2 regions of the Kitasatospora sp. NPDC059648 genome follow, and region 1 is predicted to be linked to the other one. Evidence: riboswitches for the same ligand, from Rfam matches in the RefSeq annotation. Region 1 holds a riboswitch; the other holds the start of a gene.
What was found. A riboswitch is a leader RNA that binds a small molecule or an ion and turns the genes downstream of it on or off. The one in region 1 is predicted to bind cyclic di-AMP.

Region 2: it holds a riboswitch for cyclic di-AMP, as region 1 does, so the genes downstream of both, ACFV1W_RS08195 (transglycosylase family protein) here and ACFV1W_RS13920 (M23 family metallopeptidase) in region 1, are expected to answer to the same signal.

What each region holds. Positions count from the first base shown of each region.
Region 1 is NZ_JBHWDU010000018.1:26,361-33,484, reverse strand. It holds gene ACFV1W_RS13960 (cytochrome P450) at 1-976, opposite strand, end outside; gene ACFV1W_RS13955 (ATP/GTP-binding protein) at 973-1,599, opposite strand; gene ACFV1W_RS13950 (DUF742 domain-containing protein) at 1,577-1,924, opposite strand; gene ACFV1W_RS13945 (roadblock/LC7 domain-containing protein) at 1,921-2,334, opposite strand; gene ACFV1W_RS13940 (sensor histidine kinase) at 2,413-3,684, opposite strand; gene ACFV1W_RS13935 (TetR/AcrR family transcriptional regulator) at 4,081-4,713, opposite strand; gene ACFV1W_RS13930 (alpha/beta fold hydrolase) at 4,739-5,563, opposite strand; gene ACFV1W_RS13925 (YiaA/YiaB family inner membrane protein) at 5,660-5,950, opposite strand; cyclic di-AMP (ydaO/yuaA leader) riboswitch at 6,147-6,305, shown strand; gene ACFV1W_RS13920 (M23 family metallopeptidase) at 6,317-7,124, shown strand, end outside.
Region 2 is NZ_JBHWDU010000009.1:2,175-9,298, reverse strand. It holds gene ACFV1W_RS08215 (sugar ABC transporter permease) at 3-908, shown strand; gene ACFV1W_RS08210 (glycoside hydrolase family 13 protein) at 982-2,697, shown strand; gene ACFV1W_RS08205 (LacI family DNA-binding transcriptional regulator) at 2,723-3,742, shown strand; gene ACFV1W_RS08200 (hypothetical protein) at 3,825-4,025, opposite strand; gene ACFV1W_RS08195 (transglycosylase family protein) at 4,255-5,526, opposite strand; cyclic di-AMP (ydaO/yuaA leader) riboswitch at 5,534-5,697, opposite strand; gene ACFV1W_RS08190 (hypothetical protein) at 6,159-7,109, opposite strand.

The DNA of each region.
Region 1 (7,124 bases):
TGGCCCAGCGGCCGGGGAAGTTCTGCGTCGGCGGGTCGCGCCAGAGCACCTCCTCCAGCGCGTCGGAGACGGTGAGCCGCCCGCCGGTCAGGGTCGCCCGGAAGCGGCGGTCGGTGAGCAGCAGCCGCAGGGTGTTGCCGATCCAGTTGATGCAGGTCTCGTTGCCCGCGATCATCAGCACCACCAGGTGGTGCGCCGCCTCCTCGTCGGTCAGCGCGGCCGGGTGGGCGAGCAGCCAGGAGGTGAGGTCGGCGCCGGGGGCGGTCCGGCGGTGCCGGACCAGGTCGGCCAGGGTCGCCTGGAACTCCCCGGCGGCGCGCACCGATTCGGGACCGCTGTCGACGAAGTGGCTGATCAGCTCGATCATCCGCGGTCCGCTGCCGGTGGGCAGACCCACCAGCTGGGTGGAGACCAGCAGCGGCAGCGCCCGGGCGTACTGGCCGATCAGGTCGGCGGTGCCGTCCGGGCCCCAGCTGTCGATCAGACCGTTGGCGGCGGCCTCGGTGGTCTCGCGCAGCTGCCGGTGGTCGATCTGGGCCAGGGTGTCCGAGACGGCGGCGCGCAGCCGCTGGTGCTCGGCTCCGTCCAGGTTGAGCAGGGTGGGCCGCCAGGCGGTCATCGGCTGCAGCCGCGAGTCGGGGGCCAGCCGGCCCTCGGCGGGGACCCGCCAGTGCCGCGAGTCCTTGGAGAACAGCGCCTCGTTGCGGGTGAGTTCGAGCAGTTCGCCGTAGCCGATGACCAGCCAGGCCTCGACCCCGGGCTCCAGCTCGATCGGTGCGACCGGCCCGTAGCGCTCGCGCAGCCGGGCGTACAGGCCGTGCGGGTCGTCGGCGACGGCCTGCCCGTACAGCGGGGTCAGCGGGACGCCCACGGGGAGCGCGCCGCCGTGCGGGGCCCCGCCGTACCCGGCTCCGTACGCGGCGCCGTGCGCGACCGGGCAGCCGCCGGGCGCCCCCGGGGGCTCGGGTGCCGTCACGGCTGCAGCTCCAGGAGCGAGCTGCGGTGCAGGTGGTCGACGAAGTCGATCAGCAGGTCGTAGGACTGCCGCCGGTCCCGGGCGTCGCAGTAGAGGATCGGCACCTCCGGCAGCACGTCCAGCGCCGAGCGCAGCTCCTCCTCCGGGTAACTCGGCGTGTCCGGGAAGGTGTTGACCGCCACCGCGAAGGGGATGCGCTGCTCCTCCAGCCGGCCGAGCACGTCGAAGCTCTCGTCCGGCCGGCGCAGGTCGACCATCGCGATGGCACCGAGCGCGCCGCGCGACAGGTCGTCCCACAGCGGCCAGAACCGCTGCTGCCCGGGCGTGCCGAACAGGTACAGCGCGAGCCGGGAGTTGAGCGTGATCCGGCCGAAGTCCAGGGCGACCGTGGTGGTGGTCTTGTCGCCGCGCCCGGTGAGGTCGTCCACGCCGCTGCTGGCGGCGGTCATGGTCTCCTCGGTGCGCAGCGGGGTGATCTCGCTGAGCGAGCCGACCAGCGTGGTCTTGCCGACCCCGAACGGGCCGGTGACCAGGATCTTCACCGCACCCTGCACCGAGGACGGCAGGTACTGCGGTCCGGACGGCCGGGAGGCGGGGGCTTCAGCGGAGTTGGCGGAGGCCAACGAGCACCTCTTCCAGGAGGGTTGTGGGCAGGCGTTCGGCCTGCGGGACGGGCGGGAGCACCTGCACGGCGCCGAGGTCCCAGAGGTCGCCGACCAGCACCTTGACGACGCCGAGCGGCAGCCCCAGGTGGGCCGCCACCTCGGCGACGGACAGCAGGCTGTGGCAGAGCCCGAGGATGCGCCGGTGCTCCCGGTTGAGCAGGACGTGCTCGGGCAGCGCCGGGGGCTCGGATAACGCGCTGACCAGGCTCTCGATGGCCAGGTCGGTGCGGGTCGGGCGGCTGCGGCCGCCGGTGATCACGTAGGGCCGGACCGGCCCGTTCACCGGTGGCCCCCCGCCGCGTGGTCGACGCGCGGCGGGCTGGTCAGGTGGGTGCCGATCCGCTCGACCAGGACCTGCATCTGGTACGCGACCAGCCCGGCGTCGACCGCCTCGCTGGTCACCACGGCCAAGTGGGCGCCGGCCCCGGCGGCGACGATGAACAGGTAGCCGCCGCCGTACTCGATGATGATCTGGCGGGTGGCGCTGCCCGGGCCGCCGAAGCCGGCCGCCACGCCGCGGGCCAGGGACTGCAGTCCGGAGCAGGCGGCGGCGAGCCGCTCGGCGTCCTCGCGGGCGATGTCGGCGCTGCGTCCGATCTCCAGGCCGTCGTTGGAGACGACGACGGCGTGCTGGACCTGCGGGACGGCGATGATGTCGGCGAGCAGCCAGCCGAGATCGGGGGTGGTGGTCATGGAACTCTCCGGGGCGCTGGGGAAGTCGGGGGAAGCCGGGGGAACTCGGGAGGTCGGGGGAGCGGGGCGGGGGGCCGGTCAGTGCTGGCCGGGGGGCCGGCCCTGGGCACGGGCGGCCGAACGGCCGTTGGCGGTCCCGGCCTGGAACATCGTCATGAACGTCTGGGCCTCCCGGGCCGAGCGGTACGGCGGCTCGGGCGGCGGCGGGGGAGCGGCGTGTTGGGCGGGGCGGTTCCCGCGGTCGCGCCGGTGGCTCCGGCGGGGCAGCGGCGGCGGGGCGTCGCCGGTCGCGGGCGCCCGGCCGGCGGGCGGGGGCTCCACCAGCGGGTGACCGGCGCCGGGGTGGGCGGCCCCGGGGTGGGCGGTGCCGGCGGTCGGCCGCGGGTCGGGACTGCGCGCCGGGCCGGGGCGGAACGCCGGGTCGTCCCCGTCCAGCCCGAGCCCGAGTCCGGGGACGGTCGGCGGCAGGGGCTCCGTGAGCAGGGCGTTCGGCAGCAGCACGACGACGCGCACACCGCCGTACGGCGAGGGCGCCGAGCTGAGGGTGACCCGGAAGCCGTAGCCCTCGGCCAGCCTGCCGACCGCGGCCAGCCCCAGCTGCGGCACCTCGCCGAGCCGGGAGACCTCCAGGCTGCTGCCGCCGGCGAGTGCGGCGGCCGCCTTGGCGACCGCCTGTTCGGGCATGCCGACGCCGCCGTCGTCGATCTCGATGACGGCGCCGTTGTGCACCGGCATCAGGGTGACGAACACCTGGGTGCTGGGCGGGGAGTAGCGGGTGGCGTTGTCCAGCAGCTCGGCGACGGCGTGGATCAGCGCCTCGGCGGCGGCACCGACCACCGCGGTCTCGATCCGGCTGCGGACGACCACCCGCTGGAAGGGCAGGATGCGCGACTGGGCGCCGCGCACCACGTCCTCCAGCGAGACCGGCTCCGGCCAGTGCCGGCCGGCGCGGGCGCCGCACAGCACGGCCAGGGTCTGGGCGAGCCGGGCCTGTTGGGCGGCGGCGTGGTCGGCCTTGAGCAGGCCCTCCAGCAGTGCCGGGTCGTCGTGGGTGCGCTCCATCTCGTCGAGCAGGGCCTGCTGGTCGTGGGCCATCACGAGGATCCTTCGGGCCACGCTGAGGAAGGCCCGCTGGGTGGAGGCGGTGAGCTCCTGCTCCTGCTGGACGGCGGCCTGGTCGGCGCCCCGGCGGGACAGCTCGGAGCTCAGCCGCTCCTGCAGCCGGGTGAGTTCGCCCTCCAGCCGGTCGGCCCGGCCGCGCTGGGTGACGGACACGGCGCGGTACCGCGAGGCGGCCACGAGGGCGAGGACGGCGAGCACGCCGGTAGCCGTTGCGCACCACTGAGTCATCGTCACGCGGCGAATTCTAGGGCGATGATCCTACGAAGGTGTGAACGGATCTCGCCATGTGACCGGATCTCGTCAATATCGAGTCAATACACCGCGATCCAGGGGTGGTTCGGGCGCGATCCCGCCGCCATGACGGGCTGTCCGATCGTTCGTCCAGGGCCTTTCGGCTCCGTTCGGTGTGACGGGAGGTGGCTGATTCGCTTCCCGGGATGTGTGGGGTTGGTGTGCGCGATGTTGTTGAACGAACGACATTCCGTGCAGGTGAACGATTTCGGCTCCGGCTGCCGAGGGCCGGCACCCGGAGCGGGAGCGGCAGGGCCGCGCCGTCCGGCCGGGACCGGCGCTCGGTCACGTTCAGGGTCGGCGGGCCCGCCAGTTGCTCGGCCGCTTAACCGCTCAGCCGTCCAGCCGCTCCGGCGCCGGGCGTTCGGCGGTGCGGGCCGGGGCGGCCGACTGTTCCTTCCCCTTCGGCCAGGAGCGGAGGCCCGTGGTGAGGGTGGTGACGAGGCGGTCGTGGGTGGTGGTGGGGTCTTCGGTGAGCTGGAAGGCGCCGGCGATGGAGAGGGAGGCGAAGCCGTGGGCGAGGGCGCGGAGGGTGCGGGCGGCGTGGATCGCTTCGGGGCCGTCGAGGCCGTAGCCGCGGAGGACGGCGATGATGACGCCGACGAGGCGGGTGGCCGCCCGGGTGAGGTCGTCGTCGGGGTGCGGGGCCTGGGGCAGGGCGGTGTAGCGGTGCGGGTGTTCGCCGGCGTAGGCCTGGTAGGCGCGCAGGAGGGCGGTGACGGCGTCGTCCCCGCTACGGCCGACCGCGGCCTCCGCGAGCCGGTCGGCGAGTTCCTCGGTGACCCGGACGGCGACGAGCCGGCGGAGTTCGGCGAGGCCGCCGCTGACGTGCTTGTACAGCGAGGGGGTGGCGACTCCGGCGCGGGCGGCGACGGAGGCGAGGGTGAGGGCTTCGGTGCCCTGGTCGTCGATGAGGGCGAGGGCGTGGTCGACGACCTGGTCGGGGGTCAGTCCTACGCGGGGCATGGCTCTGGTTCTCCAGCGGGCGGGTTCAGGCGAGTTCGGCGAGGAAGGGCAGCAGGGCGTCGGCGACGGCCCGGGGGGCGTCGGCCATCGGGTAGTGCCCGGACCCCTCGATCATGACCTTCCGCGCGCCGAGCTTCTCGGCCTGGAGGTCGGCGACGGCCTCGGGGCGGGGGAAGTCGGGGTCCTTGCCGCCCATCAGCACGAGGGCGGGGCAGCGGACGGCCGCGGTCCAGCCGATCGGCGCGGAGTCGCCGGTGACGTAGCCGCGGGTGGCGGTCCGGCGGCCGGGGGTGCGCAGGGCGGCGACCAGCCCGTCCACGTAGGCGTCGAGGTCGGCGGGCCGGGGGCCGGGGAAGGCCATCTTGCGGAGGTAGTAGCCCCAGACGGCGGGCCACCGGACCATCGCGGCGCCCACGACGGCCATGACGCCCTTCATGAGCGCGTTCGCCCGGTGCTCGACGAAGGCGTCGATGAGCGCGATCCCGGCGACCCGCTGGGGCGCGTCCCCCGCGAGCTTGACGACCGTCGCCCCGGTGTAGGACTGCCCGACCAGGACGGCCCGCTCGATGCCGAGGTGGTCGAGCAGGGCGAGGACGTCGGTGGCGACGGCGGAGGGGCTGTAGTCGTCCCAGACGATCGAGGACTCGCCGAAGCCGCGCAGGTCCATGGTGATGACCCGGTGCCCGGCCGCGGTGAGCAGCGGGTGGAGGTGCCGGTAGGCGCGGCGGGAGTCGAGCATCCCGGGGAGCAGGACGACGGGGGTGCCGTCGCCCTGCCGGGTGTCGTCGTAGGCGAGGCGGCCGCCGGGGACGTCGAGGTACTGGGTGCTCGGGGTGATGGTGCCGTTCATGGTGGGCCTCCACGGGCTCGCTCGCTGCTGCCAATAGCCGTAAAGCTATGGCTAATAGCTTTAGCCGTCAAGCGCCCGGCTCCGCACGGGCCCCGCTCAGACCCCCTCGACCTTGAACGGGTCGTGCTCGCTCAGCAGCTTCTCCAGTCGGGCCTGGTCGACCCGGGCGACGGTGTCCGAGGACTCCTGCCGGTCCCGGATCACCTTGGCCAGCGTGAACGCGGAGGTGACGGTGTAGAGGAGGCCGATCCCGAGGAAGGCCCGGGTCCAGCCGCCGACGGGAAGGTAGGCGATCCCGGCCGCGAGGGCCGTGCCGGAGATGGCGAAGGAGAGGACGGCCTGGACGTAGTACGCGGCGGTGGTGCGTGACTGCATCGGTGCGTTCATGGCGCCAGGATGCGTCGGGGCGGCCGGGGTGCACATGAGTAGGAGTACTCAGATGAGCCGGGCGGCTGAGGGGTCGTTCGTTGACGTCCGATCACCCGTTCCCCCGCAGTCGCGGACGGACGGCTTGGAATCAGAGCCTCCTAGGATTAACGTTTGATAACGCAGCGCGGTCGTCAACGCCGTACCCAGACGGCACCGTGCGCCGTCGCCTAATCCCGCCGGCCGGCCTCCGGGCAGGCCAGGGAGCCGGGGAACCACGTTCCCTGGGGTGAATCGGCGGGGCCCCGGCCCGGCCGTAGGAGACCTTCCTGCTCCGAACCCGTCAGCTAACCCGGTAGGCGCGAAGGAAGGAAAGGAGCGCCCTCCGTGGCGTCGACGCACACCCCGGCACACCCGGCCGGCCCCGCAGCCGGTACCCAGCTCCTCGACCACCCCGGCCCGAACGGCTCCGAGCCCCGCGACTCCGGCTCCGCCGGTCCCGCGAACCACGGCGCCCCCTTCGCCCCGGAGGCCGAGCCCAACCGCCACCGGATGCCGCGTCAGACCCGCGGGGCCTCCCCGCTGCTCGGCGTCACCGCCGTCGCCGCCACCCTGGGCGCCACCGGCTTCGCCTCCGCGACCCCGGCCGCCGCGCCCGCCGTCGAGGCGCCGGACGAGGCCCCGGTCGCCCTGGCCGCCGACCCCGGACTCGCGCTCGCCGCCCGGATCCAGCAGCAGGCCGACAGCCAGCGCACCGCCGCAGAGGAGAGCGCCCGGGTGCAGGCCGCCCAGGAGGCCGAGGCCAAGGCCGCCGCCAAGGAGGCCGAGGCCAAGCGCGCCGCCGAGGAGGCCGAGCGGACCAAGGCCGCCGCCCTCACCCTGCCGGTGAAGGAGTACAACCTCTCCGCCCACTACGGCCAGAGCGCCCGCTACTGGGCCCACCTGCACACCGGCCTGGACTTCGCCGCCGACACCGGCACCGCGGTCCACGCGGTCGGCCAGGGCACCATCACCTCGGCCGGCTGGTCCGGCGCGTACGGCTACCGGATCGTCGAGACCCTGCCCGACGGCACCGAGATCTGGTACTGCCACCTGTCCTCGATCATCACGGGCTCCGGGCAGGTCGCCTCGGGCCAGCAGATCGGCAAGGTCGGCGCGACCGGCAACGTCACCGGCCCGCACCTGCACCTGGAGG
Region 2 (7,124 bases), on a different contig from region 1:
CGATGAGCACCACCACCGAACGCCCCGCCCCCGCGGCGACCGCGGCCCCGGCCGCCCGGCCCGCCAGGTTCCGGCCGCGCGGCGAGAGCAGCCCGCTGTCCAAGGCGCTGTCCCACGGCGTCCTGATCCTGGCCAGCCTGATCGCGCTGTTCCCGGTCGGCTGGATCCTCTTCGTCTCGCTCGGACCGGACAAGACCGACTACCTCCACCCCGGCAAGATCTTCGGCAAGCTCACGCTGTCGAACTACCAGCACGTGCTGGCCGACACCGACTTCTTCACCTGGTTCGGCAACGCCCTGCTGGTCTCCGGCGTCACCACCGTGTTCGGCGTGCTGCTCGCGGCCACCACCGGCTACGCCGTCTCCCGGATGAAGTTCCCCGGGCACAAGCCGCTGATGTGGTCGCTGCTGGTCACCCAGATGTTCCCGATCGCGGTGCTGATCGTGCCGATGTACACGATGCTCTCCGAACTCGGGCTGCTGGACAGCTACACCGGCCTGATCCTGGTCTACTCGACCACCACCGTGCCGTACTGCGCCTGGCTGATGAAGGGCTACTTCGACACCATCCCGGTGGAGATCGACGAGGCCGGCCGGGTCGACGGGCTCAGCCCGTTCGGCACCTTCTGGCGACTGGTGCTGCCCCTCGCCCGCCCGGGCCTGGCGGTGGCCGCCTTCTACTCCTTCCTCACCTACTGGGCCGAGGTGCCGTTCGCCTCCACCTTCATGCTCAGCTCCGACAAGTACACGCTGGCCGTCGGCCTGCAGAGCTTCGTCAGCGAGCACGACGCCCAGTGGAACCTGATGGCCGCCACGGCGGTGCTGATCGCGATCCCCTCCGCGGCCTTCTTCTACCTGGTGCAGCGCCACCTGGTCACCGGCCTGACCGCCGGTGCCTCCAAGTCCTGAGGCCCACCGCCGTTCCGGCGCTGCCCGACGACCCAGCGCTCCCCGCTCCTCTAGTCCCCAAGGGATACCGTCCATGACCCAGAACCTGGCCGACACCTCCCGGCCTGCCGCCGACACCGCCCACGAGGCGGCCCCCCCGGCTCCTGTGACTGGCGGCGCGTCCAGAGGCTGGTGGCGGGACGCGGTCATCTACCAGGTGTACCCGCGCAGCTTCGCCGACTCCAACGGGGACGGCATGGGCGACCTGCCCGGCATCCGCAGCCGCCTGCCGTACCTGCGCGACCTCGGCGTGGACGCCGTCTGGCTCTCCCCGTTCTACGCCTCGCCGCAGGCCGACGCCGGGTACGACGTCGCCGACTACCGCGCCGTGGACCCGATGTTCGGCACCCTGCTGGACGCCGACGCGCTGATCCGCGACGCCCACCAGCTGGGTCTGCGGATCATCGTCGACCTCGTCCCCAACCACTCCTCGGATCAGCACGAGTGGTTCCAGCGCGCCCTGCGGGAGGGCCCCGGCTCCCCGCTGCGCGAGCGCTACCACTTCCGCCCCGGCAAGGGTGAGCAGGGCGAACTGCCGCCCAACGACTGGGAGTCCATCTTCGGCGGCCCGGCCTGGACCCGCACCGAGAACCCGGACGGCACCCCCGGCGACTGGTACCTGCACCTGTTCGCCCCGGAGCAGCCCGACTTCAACTGGGAGAACCCCGCCGTCGCCGACGAGTTCCGCTCGATCCTGCGGTTCTGGCTGGACATGGGTGTGGACGGCTTCCGCATCGACGTCGCCCACGGCCTGGTCAAGGCCCCCGGCCTGCCCGACCTCGGCGGCGCCGACCAGCTCAAGCTGCTCGGCAACGACGTCATGCCGTTCTTCGACCAGGACGGCGTGCACGAGATCTACCGCAGCTGGCGCCGGATCCTCGACGAATACCCGGGGCAGCGGATCGGCGTCGCCGAGGCCTGGACCCCGACCGTCCAGCGCACCGCCAACTACGTCCGCCCCGACGAGCTGCACCAGGCCTTCAACTTCCAGTACCTGGGCACCGACTGGGATGCCGCCGCGCTGCGCGAGGTGATCGACGTCTCGCTCGACTCGATGCGTCCGGTCGACGCCCCCACCACCTGGGTGCTGTCCAACCACGACGTCACCCGGCACGCCACCCGCTTCGCCAACGAGCCCGGCCTCGGCACCCAGATCCGCACCCCCGGCGACCGCGCGCTCGGCCTGCGCCGCGCCCGCGCCGCCACCCTGCTGATGCTCGCGCTGCCCGGCTCGGCGTACGTGTACCAGGGCGAGGAGCTCGGCCTGCCGGACGTCACCGACCTGCCGGACGAGGTCCGCCAGGACCCGTCCTTCTTCCGCCAGGCCGGCCAGGACGGCTACCGCGACGGCTGCCGCGTCCCGATCCCGTGGTCCGGCAGCGAGGCCCCGTACGGCTTCGGACCGGTCGAGGGCGGGCCGTCCTGGCTGCCGCAGCCGGCCGAGTGGGCCGAACTGAGCGTCGAGGCGCAGACCGGCGACCCGTCCTCCACCCTGGAGCTCTACCGCAGCGCGCTGGCCGTCCGACGGGCACACCCCGACCTGGGCGCCGGCACCGGGGTCGAGTGGCTGGACGGCCCCGAGGGCACCCTCGCCTTCCGGCGCGGCTCCTTCGTCTGCACGGTGAACACCACCGGCGAGCCGGTGCGGATCGCCGCCCCGGGCCGACTGCTGCTCGCCTCGACCGAACTCGTGCTGGACGGCGGCGAGACGGTGCTCGCTCCGGACGCCACCGGCTGGTGGGCGGTCTGACGTGGTTGCAATAGGCTCTGGGACCGTGACTACGGCGCGACTCTCAGACATCGCGGCACAGGCGGGGGTCAGCGAAGCCACCGTCTCCCGCGTGCTCAACGGCAAGGCGAACGTCTCCGCCGCCACCAGGCAGACCGTCCTGGCGGCGCTGGACGTGCTCGGCTACGAGCGGCCGACCCGGCTGCGCCAGCGCAGTGCCGGGCTGATCGGGCTGATCACGCCGGAGTTGAGCAACCCGATCTTCCCCGCGCTGGCGCAGGTGATCGAGCAGGTGCTCAGCCGGCACGGCTTCACGCCGGTGCTGTGCACCCAGACCCCGGGCGGGTCCACCGAGGACGAACTGGTCGAGATGCTGGTCGACCGGGGCGTGGCGGGCATCGTCTTCGTCTCCGGGCTGCACGCCGACTCCACGGCCGACCACGACCGCTACGCCCGGCTGGCCGGGCGCGGGGTGCCGTTCGTGCTGATCAACGGCTTCAGCGAGAAGATCGACGCGCCGTTCATCTCGCCGGACGACCGGTCCGCGATGTGGATGGCCGTCCAGCACCTGGCCGAACTCGGGCACGAGCGGATCGGCCTGGCGGTGGGGCAGCGGCGGTACGTGCCGGTGCTGCGCAAGATCGAGGGCTTCACGGCGGCGATGCGCGAGGTGCTCGGGCTCGGCCAGGAGGAGGCGGAAGGCCTCGTCCACCACACGCTGTTCAGCGTGGAGGGCGGGCACGCGGCGGCCGGAGCGCTGCTCGACAAGGGCTGCACGGCGATCGTCTGCGGGAGCGACATGATGGCGCTCGGGGCGATCCGGGCGGTGCGGCAGCGCGGGCTGTCGGTGCCGCACGACGTCTCGGTGGTCGGCTTCGACGACTCGCCGCTGATCGCCTTCACCGAGCCGCCGCTGACCACGATCCGCCAGCCGGTCGAGGCGATGGCGACGGCGGCGGTGGACGCGCTGCTGGAGGAGGTCGGTGGGAACGCCGCCCAGCGCGGGGAGTTCATGTTCCAGCCGGAGCTGGTGATGCGGGGCTCCACGGGGGCCTGCGCGCGCTGAGCCGATCGGTCGGCGGACCGGGTCAACCGACGGGCCCCGGAGGGCGGTTGCTCTCCGGGGCTCGTCGGCGTTCGTTGCCCGGTCAGCCCTCCTGGACGTTCCGGCGGTCGGTGGAGACCCGTCGGCCGTCGGCGGCGTCGCCGGTCCGGGTCTCGGTGCGGCGGCCGCGGGCCAGGTAGTCGCGCAGTACCAGTTCGACGGCCTCCTGGGGGTTCTTGGTACCGGAGAGCAGCATCGCGTCGATCGCGAGGTTCGCGTCGAGCGTGACGGTGATCTGGGCCATGGTGACTCCTCCTCGGGTGCGGAGCAGCAGCATGCCCGCTGCGTCGGAGTCCGACCATGCGGCACCGGGCGCCGCGGGCCCGGTCGTCCGGGTGCGCCGAAGCCCCGGGGAGGAGTGAGCGGGCTCTTCCCCGGGGCGGTCCGGTGACGGCTGAGGGCTGACGGATGAGAGGTGATGGAATCCGTCGTCCGTCAGCTGTCCTCTGTCAGCCGTTCGGTGTTCGCGGTGCTCAGACCCGGCCGGCGAAGTCCGGGGCCCAGTTGGCGATGGTCTGGAGGCGGACGCCCGAGCTCGGGTTGGCGGCCTCGACGTACTGGCCGCCGCCGACGTAGATGGCGACGTGGTAGACGCCGGAGTTCTGACCGTTGTTCGACCAGAAGAGCAGGTCGCCCGGCTGGAGGCTGTCCAGCGACACGTGGGTGCTGGCGGCGGCCTGGTCGGCGGCGACGCGCGGGATGTTGATGCCCGCGGCGCGCAGCGCGGCCTGGGTCAGGCCGGAGCAGTCCCAGCCACCGTTGCCGGTGCCGCCGTAGACGTAGGCCTGGCCGACCTTCGACTCGGCGAAGGAGACCGCGGCGGCCATGCTGCCGGTGGCAGCCGGGGCCTGGGTCTGGGCGGCCGGCTTCGAGGCGGGCTTGGCGGCCGGGGCCTTGGTCTGGGCGATCGGCTTGGCGGCCGCCACAGCGCCGTTCGAAGCCTGGCCGGACTTCTGCGAGCGGTCGAACCAGGTGAAGTCCGAGCCGGACTTGGCGGTGGAGGACTGGTCGGCCTGGGCCGAGGTGCCGTCACCGAAGGTCAGCTGCTGGCCCGGGTAGATGGTGTCCGGGCCCTCGGTGAGGGTGCTGCGGTTGAGCTCGTACAGGTGCTGCCAGCCGCCCTGGACGTTGTGCTTCTCGGCGATCGAGGACAGCCAGTCACCCTTGACGACGGTGTAGTCGCCGGTCTGCGCCGGGTGCTGCTTCGCCCAGCCGCTGGTGGCGGACTTGGCGGAGGCCGAGGCGGAGTCACCGGAGGCCTGGTCCTGGGCGGGCGCGGCCGGCTTGGCGGGCGCCGCGACCGGAGCCGGGCTCTGGGTCGGCTTGGCGGCCGGCTTGGCGGCCGTCGAGGTGTCGACGGAGGCCGGGGCGCCGCCCTGGGTCAGACCGGCCTGGACCGAGCAGACCGGCCAGGCGCCGGGGCCCTGCGAGGCGAGGACCTTCTCGGCGACGGCGATCTGCTGGTCCTTGGTGGCGAGGTTGGCCTGCGGCGCGTACGCGGTGCCGCCGAAGGCGGCCCAGGTGCTGGAGGTGAACTGCAGGCCGCCGTAGAAGCCGTTGCCGGTGTTGATGCTCCAGTTGCCGCTGCTCTCGCACTGGGCGACCTTGTCCCAGGTGGCGACGGAGGCGGCGTCGGCGGTGCCGGTAGTGAGGCAGGGGACGGTGAGGCCGACGCCCGCCACGCCGAGGGCGGCGATCACGCGACGAGTGCGGCTGGACAGGCGGTTGCCGTTGGAAGGCAGCATGAAGACGCGGTCCTCTCCCACGCCTGCGAGGTGAGCTGTCGGATTCGGGCTGGAGTTGCCCGGCCGCGCTGTGGCGCGGCTTCACCCCTAGCCCAGGACCTTTTCCGGGAAAGCGGTCCGGGGCGACTTACCTGTGGTTCCCCCGCTCCTGCCGTGATGCGTTTTCGCGCTGCCAGGACATCCGACGGCAGGACTCGGCGTCGCGGATGAACTGGGTCCGTGTGGTCACGAACGGGGAGCACGTTAAGCAGACTTAAGTTCGAACTGCAAATACCTGTGATGCGCATCACGGTTTACGAAAAAAGGCCGAACGGCTCGAATTTCATGATCAGAAATGATCGTTCTCCGGCAATTCTGCGGTGAATTCACAAAACTGGCTCCGCCTCAGGAGCGATGTGACGGGGCGTTGGAGCGTGGAGCGGCGCGCTCGTCGGGCTGGAAGGTGCCCAGGATTCGAGCGCCCGGTGATGCCTCGGCTATTCATCGACAAAATGCACCAGAACGGACATTACGTGGCAATGGCCGCTTAACTCGCCTGCGGGGCAATCCGAACAAGCGAAAAGGGCCCGGAACGCGGTCGTTCCGGGCCCTTCGGTGGTGCGGGTGCGGCGACGGGTGGCCGCGCGGGTCCGTCAGCCCTCCACGGGCCCCTCAGTGGCCGCGTGGGCGCGTCGGGAGCCCTCCCCGGCCCCGGCGGTGGCGGCGGCCTCCGCCTCCGCCTCGGCGAGCTCCTCCGCCGACGGCGTCGGCAGCGCGGCCAGGTAGGTGGAGGCGATCAGCTGGCCGACGGTCGGGTAGGCGCCCAGCGGCGCCGCCGACGGGCAGCCGGTCTCCTCGGCGGCCGTGGCGAGCAGCTCGGAGTCCGCCTCCGGGCCGATGACGAGCGGGGCCAGCGCCGGGCGCTGGGCGCCGGTCTCCTTGAGGTGGTCGACGGCGCCGGCGACCGATCCGGGCACGTCGAGCGCGGCGGCGACGACCGGGACGGCCAGTCGGGCGGCCAGCAGCACGCCGGTGATGCCGGCCGCGGCGGCCGCGTCCTCGCCGCCCACGGTGGTCAGCACGACGCCGTCGGCGGCGGTCGCGATGGCGAACAGCCGGGCCCGGTCGGCCCGGGCCAGCCCGGCCTCGGACAGTCGCACGTGGACGGCCTCGGCGAGCAGCGGGTGCGGGCCCAGCGCGTCGGTGACGGTCGCGCCGTACTCCGCGGCGAGGGCGTGAAGCCCGGTCAGGAAGCCGTGCGGACCGGGCACCAGCGGCACCACGACGGGCGTCGGCAGCCCGGCCTCGGCGGCCGCCGCCAGCAGCTCCGCCACGGTGCGGTCCTCGGAACCGCCGGCCTCGGCGCCGTCGGCCGGGAGGTAGCCGACCGCGGCCTGGACGCCGGCGTGCTCGCTGCGGACGATCGACAGCAGCTCCTCGACGACCGAACGGGACTCGGGCCCCGCGGTCGCGGGCACGGCGAGCACCAGGGCCGGCGAGCCGGTGCGGATCTCGGGGCGCTCGGGGCGGCGGTGGCGCCCCCGCGCACGGGAGCCTGGAGTGCGGACGGGCAGTGGCGCGCCCGGGATGGCTGCGGTGCTCATGCCGGAGATCGTAGG